Regions from separate parts of the Brevibacillus ginsengisoli genome, predicted to be linked through region 1. Evidence: riboswitches for the same ligand, from Rfam matches in the RefSeq annotation. Region 1 holds a riboswitch; each other region holds the start of a gene.
What was found. Region 1 has a riboswitch for S-adenosylmethionine ahead of ACQCN2_RS03045 (sugar ABC transporter substrate-binding protein). Riboswitches for the same ligand answer to the same signal wherever they lie in the genome.
Positions count from the first base shown of each region.

Region 1 (5,332 bases):
CGATCAACCGCAACTCCAGATAAACGAGCCGCCTCAATATTGCCTCCCGTCATGTAGAGAAGTCGCCCATGTCTTGTGTAATGCAGGAAAAAATGAACGATAATGACTGCCAACAACATAATGATGACAGGCACAGGTACAGAGGCTACTTCTCCTTGTCCAAGCAAGAGAAACCACTTGGCTAGCTTGCCAGGCGCAGTTGTATTGTCCGGTAATGGCATGTTCGAATAGACGGAATACCCCTTGGTGTATGTTAAATGAATCCCTTTTACGATATACAACGTGGCTAAGGTGGCCAGCAGATCCGGAATTCGAATCTTTACAATCAGAAACGCGTTGAGCAGGCCAACGAGTAAACCCAGCACAATCGGAATCAGCAGGGTAACCACTACCCCTTGTTCATACCAGACCATCATCGAGGCCGAGACAACCGTTGCGAGAGAAACCACAGAGCCCACCGATAAGTCAAATCCATTCACAATAAGCGAAAAAGTAACCCCGATCGCGACAAGTGTTACGATGGAAATCGACCCAAAATATCAGTCAGATTAGAATAAGTTAAGAAATATTCGTTCGTGATACTGAAAAACGCCAGTACGAAGAGTATCACCCCGATCGTACCATATTTATAGATAAACGAAATGAGTTGTTCTTTTGCTTGTTTCTGCATGCTATTGCCCCCCGCTAGCAAAGTACAAAATAGATTCCGGGTTCCATTCGTCCGCACTGATTTCTTTGACGATCGCACCGTCGTACATGACGAGAATGCGGTCCGCGATACCTAACGCTTCCTGGAATTCACAGGTGAAATAGAGAATTCCCTTCTGTTGGGCGGAGAGCTCACCTATCAGGGAGTAAATCTCTCGTTTCGCCCCAATGTCTACACCTTTGGTTGGCTCGTCAAATATGTAAAGATCAGCTTCCGTATGCAGCCATTTGCCGATGACGACCTTTTGTTGGTTGCCGCCACTAAGGTAACTTACCTGTTGTTCAATCCCCGCCGTCTTAATCCCCAGCTTCTCCACCAAATCCTTGGCCATGGTGGCTTCCGATCCTTTTTTGATAAACGAAAACGATGTCCATTTCTTCAGGGTCGAGATCGAGAGGTTATGTTTAACCGATTCTTCCACCAGCAGCCCTTCCTTACGGCGCTCTTCCGGTATCAGCACAATGCCCTTCTGTACCGCGTCACGTGGAGTCGCAACCTTAATCGGTTGTCCGTGAAGATACAGCTTTCCTTCCTGAAACGGATCAGCTGCAAACAGAATCCGTGCCAGCTCTGTCTTGCCCGCACCCACTAAGCCAACAATGGCAACCACTTCACCAGCGTGTACTTGTAGATTGATGTCCCGTACTTTATGTTCCAAAGAGACACCTTTACATTCAAAAAGCAAATCCCCCACTGCACGCTTCCGTTCTGGGAATTCTTCCGTAAGTGAGTGCCCAAGCATGTCATGAACCACGGCTTCCATTGAGGTTTCTGATACTTCATTGGTGCTGATCCGTTGTCCATCACGCATGACCGAGATACGATCACTGATGCGAAAAACCTCAGGCAGTCGGTGAGAGATGTAGATAATTCCCACCCCATCCTGCTTTAGCTGGCCGATTAACTTAAACAACTGTTCCGATTCCGTGGTTGAAAGCGGGGCTGTCGGTTCATCAAAGATGATGAATTTGGCCTTCTGCGCGATCGAACGGGCAATCAAGATCAGTTGCTTTTCGGACAAGCTGCAGTCTTCTACCTTTTTGCGAACCGATAACGAAAACCCAAGGCGCTCGGCAATCTCTTCAGCATCCTGATAAAGCTTCGACCAATTAATCGGGCCTCGTTTGGTCGCTTGCACGAATTGATCCAACAAAATATTTTCGGCAACACTCAAGTACGGGATCAGAGCCATATCCACTTCTTGATAGACGCACTGAATGCCATATCGTTTGGCGTCAATTGGTGACTGAATAGGAAGGGATCGACCATCCAGGAGAATTTCGCCTTCGTCGGCTTGATAAGCTCCCATCAAGATTTTCATCAACGTGCTTTTGCCTGCCCCATTCGCGCCCAAGAGTGAATGAACTTCTCCTTGCTTCACCTCAAAATCAACGGAACGCAGCGCCGAGACGCCGGAAAACCGCTTATATATCTGTCTCAGTTGCAAGGTAGACACCATCAATCCCTCATTTCCCTCTGTTAGTAAAAGGTTCCCGCCGGAGTACTCCGATCGGGAACACTGATCCTGCATTATTTACCTAATTCGCTAGCTCCCCATCCTTTTACATACTTAGCCAGATCGGTTGTTTTCACCGGCTCTTTGGGGAGTGTCTCACGCGTGACGAGCACTGGGTCCAAGACAACGTTCTGATCCACAGTTTCACCTTTCAGTTTCTTGAACAGGTAACGAACCTGTACACGCCCGATATCGGTTGGATCAACAGCAGCCGATGCTACCCATGGAGAATTCGGGTCCTGAATCAACTGTAAATCTTCGTCGCTCAAGTCGATTCCATACACTTTGATCTCTGTGCGTCCCGCTTGTTGGATCGCTCTTGTTGCGCCTTTGGCGAATTCATCCCAAGCGGCCCAAACCGCAGTGATGTCGCCTTTGTTCGGATATTTTTTGAGAATCGCTTCCATTTGTGTTTGCGTGTCGAGCGCTGTATTGGAGGTAGCGGAACCGAATGCGGCCACTTCTTTCAAATCAGGATATTTGGATTGGAATGCCTTATAGGATTCCTGACGACGTTCCATTGGTGCGAAGCCCGCGACCCATATTTTTACAATATTTCCTTTGCCGCCAGCATCTTGAGCCAGCTTCTCCAATGTCAATTCGGCCATTTTCTGGTCCCCTTGATGAAGAACGGTTACACCTGGCACATTCAGGTTCGCGTCAAAAGCGACAACGGAGATTTTTTGCTCCAGCGCTTTTTTCACGCCTTGCTCCAACGCCTCAGGAGTACCATGGTCAATCAGAATGCCGTCGAAATGCTGGTTGATCGCCGCGTCCAGATTGGAGGACATTTTGCCCAAGTCTCCATCCGAGTTGAACACGGTAACCTCTCCACCTGCTTTTTCTACCTCTTCTTTTACACCGGCAATGTACTGGGAAGAAAAGGTTCCGATGTTGAATTGCATGACCAGGGCAATTCGTTTCTTCGCGTTGTCAGTATTACCGGAATTTTTCGTCTCTTTTGAGGCTGGGCCGCAACCTGTTGCAAGCAAGGCAACCGCAAGTAGAAGTGATAAGACCAAATGAATTCGTTTCTTCGTAAGGCTCAACATGTGGTGATTCCCCCTTTTTTTATACAAAAATAAAGCCCCTTTCTTGAAGAAAGAGGCTTAAGATCCCAGGTCCCGCCCCTTATCTTCCAGGTACATGTACCTGCTGGAGTTAGCACCTTAACATTCCGGTTGAATGTTAGGTTGCCGGGCGTCATCGGGCCAGTCCCTCAGCCTGCTCTTGATAAGAGTAAACTTTTCAATTGTCGAATCAAAACCCATTTAGCCGATCGGGTTTATATAAATTGGATAATACAACCACCTGTGATTTTTGTCAATAGTTTTGAGCACACTAACAAAACGGTCATGACCTTTTTCACAGTAAAACAGGAGGGATCATCATGCCAGCAAGCAACGACAAGAATACCAAACGAGAGATGGGATATCACGGAAGCAACATGCACGGCTACTCCTTACATGAGAAAAAAGGACAATTGGATCGTACCTCAGTAAGTGGAGTGGATCAGCGAGAGTCTACGAAAGAAGAAAACGATTAAAGTAGAGGGAAGAAACCTAATAAAAATCGCTTAAAAAATGATGGAAACGAACCAAATGATTTGTCCCTTACCAATCTCCTCTTGCAATCATTCAATATTGCAGCTAGCTCGAAAGGAGGAGATTGATCTGGCAATCCACAATTATTCCACTGGCTCGTTAGAGAAACAAGCTCCTAACCGTTCCAGAAAAGTATTCACCAAGGTTTTGAACAAGGGGACTTCATCGATAACCGCTCGGGTAAGAGTATTTAAACTAAATGGAACCAAGGAGCTCATTCAGTCCATAAGCCTCACCGTCCCACCCAAATCCTCCCGCTTTGTCAATACTCTCTTGGGTACGCACATTAAGCAGTTTGAAGTTCAAATTCAGGTAAATGGCCAGAATGTCACGCTTGGCAATTAAGAGAAGTTTTTTTCGATTAGCTGTTTTTCCGTTGCAAATTACGCTTGGCAAACAGCTTCAATTCCCATAACAAATCTTTCTCAATTGGTGTATCTATATCAAAATGAATCCCGTATTGATTCATTTTGCCTAGGGACTTCTCCCACACAATTTCCCCTAATAACGAGATCAACTTTTCATTTAATTGAAGCTGCAGAAGCAGACGAACTTGCTGGGAATCGGCTGGATACTGATGTGGACATTCGATTTTAGCGCCACGCAAACTTATATCAACCAAAATGACGGTTTCATCAAGCTGAACCTGTGGCTCTCCGTCAATCTCAACGATTCGTAATGTTGCTTTATGTGGATTGCTAAATACCATGCGAAACATTTCTTTGCGTTTATACTCCATGGTGATTGCCTCCTGCATTGACGAATCATCAGAGAATTGCGTTAGACACTTTTGGCGGCGTGATTTAAATTCTCAGCAGAGACGGAAACTTTCATGGTAGCTGAACCTATTTCTTCAATCACTTGAACCAACTGATGAAATTGTCCTTCGACCACTCTGATTTCCGCTAAACTTGTATCCATTGAGGAAAAAATCTGATGAAACGCATCCTTGGTCGCTTGAGATTCATCTTGACCGGTTTCGATCAGTTCTTGGACCGTTTTAATCGATTCTACTACTTCTTCGGAGAAGTTGCTAGATTGTTTCATCATTTCTGTGATTTGCTGAATGGAATTCTTGGTCTGTTCAGAAAGTTTGCGGACCTCATCGGAAACAACAGAGAACCCTCGACCATGCTCACCCGCTCTTGCCGCTTCAATCGCAGAATTCAGGGCTAAGAGGTTGGTTTGTTCGGCGATATTTTGAACCAGCCCGATCACTTGATTGATCTGATTAGAAGAATCGATCAATTTCCTAACCGATTTCTCCATTTGACTCGTACTGGAAAAAATCTGGTCAATACTTTTCTCCAGTTGATTCATGCGAAGCTGACCTTTGTTGGCAAACTCCTGGCTCTCAAGCGAATGATTGGCGGTCTTGGTAAATTGTTGATTAAGATCACTGCTGCTTGCCACGAGTTCCTCCACAGAAGCGCTAGTCTGTTCAGTTAGGAATGCTAATTCTTCACTCAAGGATAGCATCTTGTTTTTCAATTCACTTTTCAC
Region 1 is NZ_JBNJQR010000001.1:619,521-624,852, reverse strand. It holds partial or broken gene ACQCN2_RS03055 (ABC transporter permease) at 1-670, opposite strand, end outside; gene ACQCN2_RS03050 (sugar ABC transporter ATP-binding protein) at 672-2,165, opposite strand; gene ACQCN2_RS03045 (sugar ABC transporter substrate-binding protein) at 2,240-3,277, opposite strand; SAM riboswitch class I at 3,354-3,465, opposite strand; gene ACQCN2_RS03040 (hypothetical protein) at 3,616-3,771, shown strand; gene ACQCN2_RS03035 (hypothetical protein) at 3,827-4,174, shown strand; gene ACQCN2_RS03030 (PilZ domain-containing protein) at 4,191-4,568, opposite strand; gene ACQCN2_RS03025 (protoglobin domain-containing protein) at 4,610-5,332, opposite strand, start outside.

Region 2 (5,332 bases), on a different contig from region 1:
CCCCGCTGGATGAGCGTCTCCACCTGTTCAGGCAGGATTTCTTTTACTTGATTATCCATCTAAATTCGTTCCTCCTACTGACAAACCCGAGTTAAGTACCGTGCCTAGAAAGCGATTACCTTATTGTAGCATATTTTGAGGTGAATCCCCAACTAGGCAAGACAGTTTTGGCTATTTGCCCTGAACGTATTTCGCGTCAAACAGGAATAGTCTCATCAACAAAATCAGAGAGGGAACCAACAAACACAAGCCAGCAATAAATCCGACCACCAAAGCAAATCCCATCTCCGGGCTTGTAATGCTGTCCGTAATCGTGATGTACGGGTACAGCAGATACGGCAAATGTGAGATTCCATAGCCGAAGAACGCGCACGCAAATTGAAGCATCACGAAGACGAAGGCCCATCCGTAATTCCGCTTTTTCAGAAGAAGCGACAACGCGACAAGAAAGCATCCGAACGAAAGAAGAAAGAGCCCACTCGTGTCCAGCATCTTCGCAAAATGCTCCGAATTATGCTTTCGAATAGAGAGGAACACGAGAAAGCTGGCAAAGATCGTCGGCAGACTCCAGCCGATCGCGAACGAACGCAGCAAAGTAGTCGCTCCTCTGTCCTTGGCTTTATTCGCGTAATACGTCAGAAAGCTTGCGCTGATAAACAACACGCTGACGATGGCTAGTAAGACAACCGCCCACGAGTAGGAGTTCGTGAAGAGCTGGCGCATCTCCAGAATGACCTGCCCCCCTTCGACTCGGATGAATCCACCCTCAGAAATCGTGAGGACCGTTGCCAATGAAGCAGGAATGAACAAGCCCGTTACCCCATAAATAAATTGATAAACCGTGCTGTTTCTCGCACCGTAATGATCAAACGCATAAAACGAGCCCCTCAGCGCCAATAAAACAAGCGCGATACTGCCTGGCACGAGCAAGGCTGTTCCATAGTAATACGCGGTATCCGGGAAGAAACCGATCAGACCGACGATAAAAAAAATCAGAAAGACATTGGTTACTTCCCAGACTGGAGATAAATAACGGGCAATCACGTTATTGACCAATTGGTCGCGCTTGATCAGCCTAGAGTAGAAGGAGAAAAACCCCGCCCCAAAATCAATCGAAGCGACAATGATATAGCCGTACAGAAAAATCCACAAAACCGTTATCCCAAGCAACTCCAGGTTCATCTTCTGTCCCTTCCTTCCCGCTATTGCTGATTTGGACCAGCCAACTCCTGCTCGATTGGTGATTTCTTAAACATTCGGATCAGGATAGACGTCACGAATATCCCCAGAAACGTATAGAGAAGAGCGAAAAGAACCAGCATTTGACCTACGTGAGGAGCAGTTGTCGCGGCCTGGTTCGTTCGCATAAAGCCAACCAGAATCCACGGCTGTCTCCCTACCTCCGTAAAAAACCAGCCCAATTCAATTGCCAGCATAGAAAGCGGAGCCCCCCAGAGGATTCCGTACAGGATAGTTCTGGGCATCTTTTTCTTCCTCCACAAAAAGAAAAAGTACCCTAACGGAACAATGACCATATACGAACCAATGACGATCATCCCGTCAAACAAGTAATGAATGTACAAAGGCGGTCGCTCATCTGGAGGAATGTCATTTAGCCCGATGACCATGCCCTGAAACGAGTTGGTGGCGAGAAAGCTAAGCAGATAGGGGATCGTCACCCCGTATCTTACTTCCTGCTTCGTTGGATCATAAATCCCGCCAAAGATGAATTCCGCTCCCTTTTGCGTCTGAAAATGCCATTCAGCTGCGGCAAGCTTTGCCGGTTGATACTCCGCCAGGTATTTGCCGGAAATATCTCCCCAGACAGCCGTTCCGACAGAAAAAGTCAAGGCAAGCACCATTGTCAACGTCAGAGCCTTGCGATAATACTCCACGCCTCTCGCTTTTAATAGCTGGAAAGCGGCGATACCCGCCAAAGCAAAAGCCGAAGTGGCGTAGGCGGAGAGAATCACATGACCCGTTTTGGACGGAGTTGCCGCATTAAACATAGCCATGATTGGCTGAACATTATGGATGGCTCCCTTCACCAATTCAAACCCCTGTGGCGCATTCATAAACGCGTTCACGGTGGTAATAAAAAAAGCGGACATCGTGGAGCCGATCACAACGGGTATTGAAAATATCCAGTGTATATACGGGTTACGAAAGCGATCCCACGTATACAAATAAATCCCCAGAAATATGGCTTCAAAGAAAAACGCAAACGTCTCTAAAAACAAGGGCAGCGCAATCGCTTCACCCGCTACCTTCATAAAGCTTGGCCACAGCAAGCTTAATTGAAGACCAATACATGTACCTGTCACAACACCAACGGCAACCGTCACCGTAAATCCTTTGGCCCACCGTCTGGCCATCATCCGGTACAGCTTGTCGTTCTTACGAATACCAATCCATTCGGCAATCGAGATCATTACGGGAACCCCAACGCCAAGAGTGGCAAAAATAATATGAAACCCAAGCGTAAACGCCGTCAGGATTCGCGCGAGCATAGCAGTATCCAGTCCCATTATTCACCCTCCTACAGTATTTGGTATTTCCTGTATGGCAAATTTTATCACAATCCATTCGTTTTTAATTTTAACAACGTGAATATAGTGTGAATGAATCGAGTCGAATTGGTGACGGAAGCGATGTTCATTCTTTTTCAGTTATTCAGTTGACAATTCCGACAAGACCGCTTAGAATTAAGTCATTATCAGAACATACCCAAATTTCATACAACTCATCAAGAGTGGTGGAGGGACTGGCCCGATGAAACCCGGCAACCGGCATGATGTCATGCAAGGTGCTAAATCCTGCAGAATCACTGTGATTCTGAGAGATGAACGAAGCGACTTTGTGTACGCGCCTTCTTCTACTCAGAAGAAGGCTTTTTCATTTTCCTGACTTGAGTAGGTTTTAAGAGGCTTACTTGAGCGGGCCAAAAAAGGAGAGATGACGATGGCAGACCAACAATGGAAAGCAGAAACACTTGCGTTGCATGGAGGACAAGAGGTAGATCCTACAACAGGATCTCGCGCGGTGCCGATTTATCAAACCTCATCCTATGTATTCCGTGACGCTGAGCACGCCGCTAATCTGTTTGCACTGAAGGAATTCGGCAATATCTACACGCGCATTATGAATCCTACCCAGGATGTATTTGAAAAGCGTGTCGCTCTATTAGAAGGAGGCGTAGGCGCATTGGCCACCGCTTCCGGTCAGGCGGCGATCACCTTCGCTATCCTGAACATCGCCGGAGCAGGAGACGAGATTGTGTCTTCCAGCAGTTTGTATGGCGGAACCTACAACCTCTTTGCCAACACTTTGCCGAAGCTGGGAGTCTCGTTTCATTTTGTCGATCAATCCAATCCTGACAACTTCCGCGAAAAGATCAACGAGAAGACCAAGGCGCTCTTCGTTGAAACGATTGGCAACCCGAAAATTAACGTTGCGGATATCCAGGCCATTGCGGATATCGCCCATGAACACGGTATTCCCTTGATTGTCGATAATACATTCGCTTCCCCTATTCTCTGCCGTCCAATAGAGCATGGCGCAGACATCGTCGTTCACTCCGCAACCAAGTTTATTGGCGGACACGGCACCTCCATCGGTGGAGTTATCGTCGATTCCGGCAATTTCAACTGGAACAACGGCAAGTTCCCGGGACTGACCACACCTGACCCAAGCTACCATGGTGTCGTTTACACGGAAGCGGTTGGCAATCTGGCGTATATCATCAAGGCTCGCGTCCAGCTTCAACGTGATTTGGGTGCGCCTTTATCCCCTTTTAACTCGTTCCTGTTCCTGCAAGGATTAGAAACTCTCCACCTGAGAATGGAGCGCCATAGCCAGAATGCTCTGGCGGTAGCCAAGTTCCTCGCGGAGCATCCGGCAGTCGAGTGGGTCAATTACCCGGGACTCGAAACGGATACTTACTACCCGCTTGCTCAAAAATACTTACCTAAAGGTCAAGGAGCCATTCTGACGTTTGGGATTAAAGGTGGAGTCGAGGAAGGCAAAACCTTGATCCAATCCGTCAAACTCTTCTCTCATCTGGCCAACGTGGGAGATTCCAAATCCTTGATTATTCATCCGGCCAGCACCACTCACCAGCAGCTGACGGAAGAAAATCAAATCAAAGCGGGTGTCAGCCCTGAGATGATTCGCATCTCAGTGGGTACAGAGGCGATTGAGGATATTTTGGAGGATTTGGATCAGGCGTTGAAGGTAGCGGTGAAATAAAGAAGAATGACACAAAAACCCCCTTTTCGTTCTCGAAATGGGGGTTCAGTGTGACAGTAGCTTCATTCTGTTTAAACAAAAAATCCAAGGGGGAGAGGTTTCTCCACCTTGGATTGATATGTCCTTATTTCTTTACGCCACCAGTTTGAGTACCTTCAAGAATCATGGTCATGTTCACACCGTCGCCTTGGAAGCGGTTTTGATCTTTGCCATCATCTTCAAATTTGATACCGATGTAGATCTTGTCTTTATCTCCTGGTTTCAAATTGAAGTTTTGAGTCCACCAGCTGCTGATGTCCAAATTGCCCATTTCTTTGAATTCTTTCAACGTTTTACCATTTTTCGGGTTGAGAATAACACGTTCTGGGAATGGTATGTTAGCATCGTCGCTCTTCAACAGATATACTTTGAGGTTGTTATCAAAGTTGTCAGTACCGTTATTGTTGCCTTGATCGTTCACTTGGTAATCCATGCTCATGAGCAGTTTGTTTACATCAAGGGTTCCTTGGTTTTCTACAGTGAAGGTTCTTTCCATCCAGTCACCTGGTTTCAAGTTTTTCACATCAAACACTTGCGCAGTTGGTTTTCCAGCGATTTTCATTGTACCAGCAGCGAATGTGTTGTTCTCAATTTTATCAGTGGTGTTAAACCATGCAAAAGTTCCTCCACCGATTAAAGCCGCTCCCAAACCTACTGATGCCAAAGTTAATGCGAATTGCTTTTTCAAATTCATCGTAGTACCTCCACCTTTAAATAATTTTTATTTATGATGACTTGAAGCTTGGTAACAAAGCGGATAGCCATATTACCAACCCACAAGGTATCACCCAATTAGGGCCATTCGTTTTACACTTGCGTTTTCGCTTCGTTAGCCGCTTCCTGTTGTTTCATTATTCTAAACAATTTGATTATTTGGCTGATGATGAGATACAACCCAGGACCTGCCAGGAAGAGTAGCATCCCTAATTTGGACTTGATAAACTCGATCACGTATCCTGCATAGGGGACTGAGTATTGTACTTTACCGATCACGCGATCTTTTGATACTGGAGAGGTATCCTTCCCGTCATTGGCATCCCCTTTG
Region 2 is NZ_JBNJQR010000013.1:58,313-63,644, forward strand. It holds gene ACQCN2_RS22060 (rhodanese-like domain-containing protein) at 1-59, opposite strand, end outside; gene ACQCN2_RS22065 (cytochrome d ubiquinol oxidase subunit II) at 172-1,182, opposite strand; gene ACQCN2_RS22070 (cytochrome ubiquinol oxidase subunit I) at 1,203-2,528, opposite strand; SAM riboswitch class I at 2,741-2,849, shown strand; gene ACQCN2_RS22075 (homocysteine synthase) at 2,962-4,248, shown strand; gene ACQCN2_RS22080 (TasA family protein) at 4,373-4,981, opposite strand; gene ACQCN2_RS22085 (signal peptidase I) at 5,095-5,332, opposite strand, start outside.
Region 2: it holds a riboswitch for S-adenosylmethionine, as region 1 does, so the genes downstream of both, ACQCN2_RS22075 (homocysteine synthase) here and ACQCN2_RS03045 (sugar ABC transporter substrate-binding protein) in region 1, are expected to answer to the same signal.

Region 3 (5,332 bases), 340 kb from region 1:
AACTTAGAATATCATCTATCCATTCCGAATAGGCAGAGCTTTTCAATGAGTATCGCTTTTCCTCACTCTTTCCAGCATCACCAGGGATGTCAACCGCAAATACTCGATAATGCTTGGAATACTGAGCCATATCTCCAAGCCACATAGACGAGTTTGAACCTGAGCCATGTAAAAGGATTAGTGGCGGCAAGGATTTATCTCCACTCGCAATGATATACGTTTGTCCATAACGCGTAAGAATCTTCAATTCTTCATAAGGAACGGAGCATTGGGCAAGCAGTAAATCATAATGATTGAGTACAGCAGCCCTCCCAGCTTCTGTTTTGTACAATGATTTGTCATTCAATATTTTCACCTTCATTTTATGATCATTTCAAAAGCCAGCTCTCTGCACCTTCTCTTGTTTCAAAAACCCTAAAATGATTGCTTTTATTTGTCTCGGCCACCATTTCCTTAAACTTGCCTTTGTTAACCAACTCCATTGGTATGACAGCCGCCGTTTTTACAGAGTAGTTGATCCATTTTTGAATCATTCTTCCTGCTACGCCTGTTCGAAGTTTGAAAAAGTCTTCCGAAAGAGCCTGACTATGCAACATCAGAAGATTTGTCTCATTTTCGATGCTCAAAGCAACTAGATCCACAGCATCCTGTTCGCTGCTAAGTGGGGTTGGAGCAGAAAGTAATTCGATATACTTGTCGGTTCCGTTCTCGATTAGTTGATAGTTCATATTGATTCTCTCCTCCATCATTTCGTTTTCAAAAAGTTCTTTACGAATTCCTTGAACCCAGTTTAGTTCGTTGTGATAGGAAGATAGCAGGTTTTCGGAAATCTTATTCCACAAAAACACTTCACGCGCGTTTCTACTGGGTGAAGGAACGCCGCGTTTGATTTTTTCCTGCTGGAAGATCAATTGCATTTTGATCTCGTTCTCATAGTTGATCAGCAGATCATGTAATTCCTCGTCACTTAGTTGTTCCGCCCACGCCAATTGAATTAAAAAGGGTTTCCTGAACTCAGGAGCTTCTGGTGTTGAAAGAACCCATTCTTTCAATCGAGCAAGCCCATCATCCGTAATGCTGTATATTTTCTTGGATGGAGAGCTCATCTGATGTTGAATCTCATTCGTCACATAACCTTCATTCAAGAGCTGAACAAGCGTTTTGTAGATTTGATTGTTGTTACCCGACCAATACATTGCGGAAGATTCTTCAAAAATCTTTTTTAATTCATAACCTGTTGAAGGCTTCCAGCTAAGAAGTCCTAGAATGGCATATTTGATTGACATAAAAACACCTCTGGTTGTTATTGGTAACCTATGTTAATAGTAACCTATGTTATTAATAATGTAAATGAGATCGTGCAATACCTATTCACATTTAGACGACTGATGGGCCAATGCTACATTTCCCTGACGTTTAAAGGAGAAGGACGACAAAAAGGCCGTTACTTGGACGTACTGTACGCCACAAGTAACAGCCTTTTGAATCGATTGATATCGTTCTACCCTGATTTCCCAACGTTTTTCTCTTCGTTAGATACTAATCCGTTGCAAACCAACCGGCTCAACCGAAGCCTCAAGCGCCTGCTCCAGATCAGCCGCCAAATCATGCACATCTTCCAGACCGACAGATAAACGGACCAAACCATCCGTAATCCCTCTGCGGTGTCTTTCGTGTGCGGGCATGGAAGCATGCGACATCATCGCGGGATAGGAGAGAATGCTCTCTACGGAGCCCAGACTGACCGCCACAAGCGGCAATTTGACGGCTTGCAGGAAGCGTTTGGCCTGCTCCTTGCATCCCAAATCAAAAGAAAGCACAGCGCCATGTCCCGTTGCTTGACGCTCTTGCAGCGCATGTCCCGGATTATCGAAGAGACCCGTGTAGTAGACCCTCTCGACCAGCGGATGAGCCTCCAGCCAGGTAGCTAATCTGTGGGCGCTCAGCGTGCTTACATCCAGTCGAGCCTTCAGGGTTTTCAGCCCTCTCATCACCAGCCAACAGTCTTGAACGCCGAGAATGGCTCCAAAACCGTTCTGAATCATATACAGTTGCTGCCCCAGCTTCTCATCCTTCGTCACGACGAGCCCCGCCACGACATCGCTATGTCCAGCAATAAACTTGGTCGCGCTGTGAATGACAATGTCTGCCCCTAATGCAAGCGGACGCTGGTAATACGGAGTTAAAAACGTATTGTCGACAATCGTCAGCAGTTTGTGTTGTTGCGCAATCTGGCTGATCGCTTGGATATCGGTCACTTTTAACGTAGGATTGGAGGGCGTCTCCAGGTAAATGCCTTTGGTCGTGGGCCTGATCGCTGCTTGAACTCGCTTGGGATCGGTCGTATCCACAAAAGTTGCTTCAATACCTAATCGCGTAAATACGTTGGTTAAAATCCGAAACGTTCCGCCATACACGTCTTCAGACACAATTAAGTGATCACCGGTAGAGAACAACAGGAACACACTGGAAATCGCCGCCATCCCGGAAGCAAAAGCAAAGCCTCGGCTCCCCCCTTCCAAACCGGCAATTGCATCTTCTAGGGCTTCTCTCGTCGGGTTGCCTGATCGCGCGTAATCAAAATGTCCTGGTTGATCCAAATCAAATTGATGAAAGGTAGACGCTTGATAAATCGGGATACTCGACGCTCCCGTAACCGAATCAATCCCACTCGTCCCATGCAGTAATTGGGTGGCAAATTTCATTCTGATCTCCTCCTCACCTATTGACAAGATTCCAGGGCTTGCGCCAAATCGAGGATAATATCCTGAGCGTGCTCGATGCCGATGGACAACCGCAGCAATCGGTTACAAACTCCGACATGCTCTCTAATCTCTTGCGGAATATCAGCATGTGTTTGAGTGGCAGGATAGGTACAAAGCGACTCTACTCCCCCCAGGCTCTCGGCAAAAGAGATGATCTTGAGGTTGCTTAAGAAGGTCCCAACCATGGATGAATCCTTGATTCGAAATGAAACCATCCCGCTATACCCGCTAGACTGTTTTATTTGGACTTCATAGCCTTGATGAGACGACAGACCCGGATAAAACACGTCTGTCACCAGCGGTTGAGATGCCAGGAAACGAGCGACGAGATAAGCATTTTCCTGGTGTCGATCCATTCGAAGGGCCAAGGTTTTCAATCCGCGAATCAATAACCAGGAGTCTTGCGGACCAAGTACTGCGCCGATTGAATTGTGTAAAAACCGGACTTTTTCCGATAATTCCTCTCCCTTGGTTACAATCAGTCCCGCCAGCACATCATTGTGTCCAGCTAGATACTTGGTCGCGCTATGGAAGACAATATCGGCTCCAATCTCCAGTGGACGTTGATAATATGGGGTCATAAAAGTATTGTCAACAATCACGAGAAGCTGATGATCTCTCGCAATTCCGACTATTGCGTCTATATTAGTGATCTGCATCAACGGATTCGTCGGTGTTTCCACCAGTATGGCTTTGGTGTTGCTCTTGATCGCAGGCAGCACATTGTCTGTCTCACGTAAATCCACATAGCTAAAGGTGAAGCCGTAGCGGGAATACACCTGTTCGAACAGACGATAGGTTCCTCCGTATAGATCAAGCGAAACGATGATGTGGTCCCCTTGAGAGAACAATCCCATGATCGTCTGAATCGCTGCCATACCGGACGCACAGGCAAAACCGGCAGTGCCGCTCTCCAGTTCGGCAATCGCTTCTTCAAGCAAACCGCGTGTTGGATTGGCCGTCCGCGAATAATCAAACCCTGTACTCTCTCCCAAGGTAGGGTGTCGATACGCTGTCGAATGATAGATGGGAAAGCTGACAGCACCCGTTGTTTTCTCTTTTCCCACACCAATTTGAACCAGTTTCGTCTCTACATGCATGTGTATATCCCTCCACTTGTCATCACTTGAGTCTTCCCTTAATCCTGCATAGCTTTGGCCAAGTGGCTTTTTCCAAAGAAAAAAGCCCTCTTTCCTGTCGAAAGAAGGCTTTGTTTACGTTTCCGCAAGCAAATCCTTCTCATCTCTCAGAGCATAATGCTCCGCAGGAATTGGCACCGTATCCCCAAAATGGGTGATCGGTTGCCGGGCATCATCGGGCCAGTCCCTCCGCCTCTCTTGATAAGAAGTTTGCTATTCAGTTCAAGTTGAAATTAATAGTAGCGTAAGGATTCTCGAAAGTCAAGCGGTTAAACGGTAAAGGATTTTACCTTGTCATGCAGGATTGCGATATTACGGGATACTTCCGAAACGGATGCGACAGTCTCCTCCAGCGTAGCCGTTTGCTCCTCGGCAGAAGAGGCAATTGTCTCCATTCCTTCCGCAATTTCCACGCTGACTTTGGTTACATTTTGAATGCGTCCAAACGCAAGCTCGCCCTGCTCACGGATGTTGGTTGATGCCTGATAAATCTCCGCAATCTGATTGGAAACCAATCCGACGTCGTTGGTAATCTCTTTGAAGGATTGGCTGCTCTTATTCACCAGTTGTCCAATATCATTCACACTGTCCACACCGAGCTTGATGGCATCCACAGCTTCCATCGATTTACCTTGAATTTCACCCAGCACCTGTATAATTTCTTGTCCCGCTTTATTGGTTGCTTCGGCCAGCTTACGTACCTCGTCAGCCACGATCGCAAAGCCTCGACCATGTTCGCCCGCTCTAGCCGCTTCAATCGCAGCGTTAAGTGCAAGCAGATTGGTTTGTCCGGCGATGGCCGTAATCAGTTGGGTTATCTCGTTAATTTGATCCATCCTTCCCTTTAGACCCTCTACAACATCCGCGGAATGGAGAACAATCTCATTGACTCGATTCATTTCGCTTTGCACATGTTCACTTGTCTGCAAACCAGCCTGGGCGTTATCAGCGGCACGTTTGGTCGAGTCTGTCGTGATTTTCAACAGATCCGTCGATTCTTGAATTTCTGCCTGAAGCTCACGAATAGCTTCCGTCGTTACCATGGTGTCGTCCCGCATCATGGAAGTGGCTTCAGCCATGTCTGTTATGGTTACAGCAATTTGCTCGGAAGCCTTGCCTGTTTGCCCTGCCCCTTCATTGAGGAATTCGGCGTGTTGCGTCACCGTCTGCGTTACCTCAATGACCTCCTGAATCATGTTTCGCATATTAGCCGTAGATTTATTGAGATGAGTAGACAAGTGCGCCACTTCATCCCTTCCTTTTACCGTCGCCTGCAAGGTCAAATTTCCTTTTCCGACCTCTTCAATCACTGAGCCGATCTGACGAAGAACACGAGAATATTGATGGGCGAACCAGTATGCGACTAAAGCTCCCAGCAAGGTTGCGCTTACTGTAACGATTATAATCATGTATTCATAGGACTTAATC
Region 3 is NZ_JBNJQR010000001.1:276,515-281,846, reverse strand. It holds gene ACQCN2_RS01535 (alpha/beta fold hydrolase) at 1-346, opposite strand, end outside; gene ACQCN2_RS01530 (PadR family transcriptional regulator) at 369-1,286, opposite strand; gene ACQCN2_RS01525 (aminotransferase class I/II-fold pyridoxal phosphate-dependent enzyme) at 1,533-2,705, opposite strand; gene ACQCN2_RS01520 (aminotransferase class I/II-fold pyridoxal phosphate-dependent enzyme) at 2,723-3,865, opposite strand; SAM riboswitch class I at 4,002-4,112, opposite strand; gene ACQCN2_RS01515 (methyl-accepting chemotaxis protein) at 4,174-5,332, opposite strand, start outside.
Region 3: it holds a riboswitch for S-adenosylmethionine, as region 1 does, so the genes downstream of both, ACQCN2_RS01520 (aminotransferase class I/II-fold pyridoxal phosphate-dependent enzyme) here and ACQCN2_RS03045 (sugar ABC transporter substrate-binding protein) in region 1, are expected to answer to the same signal.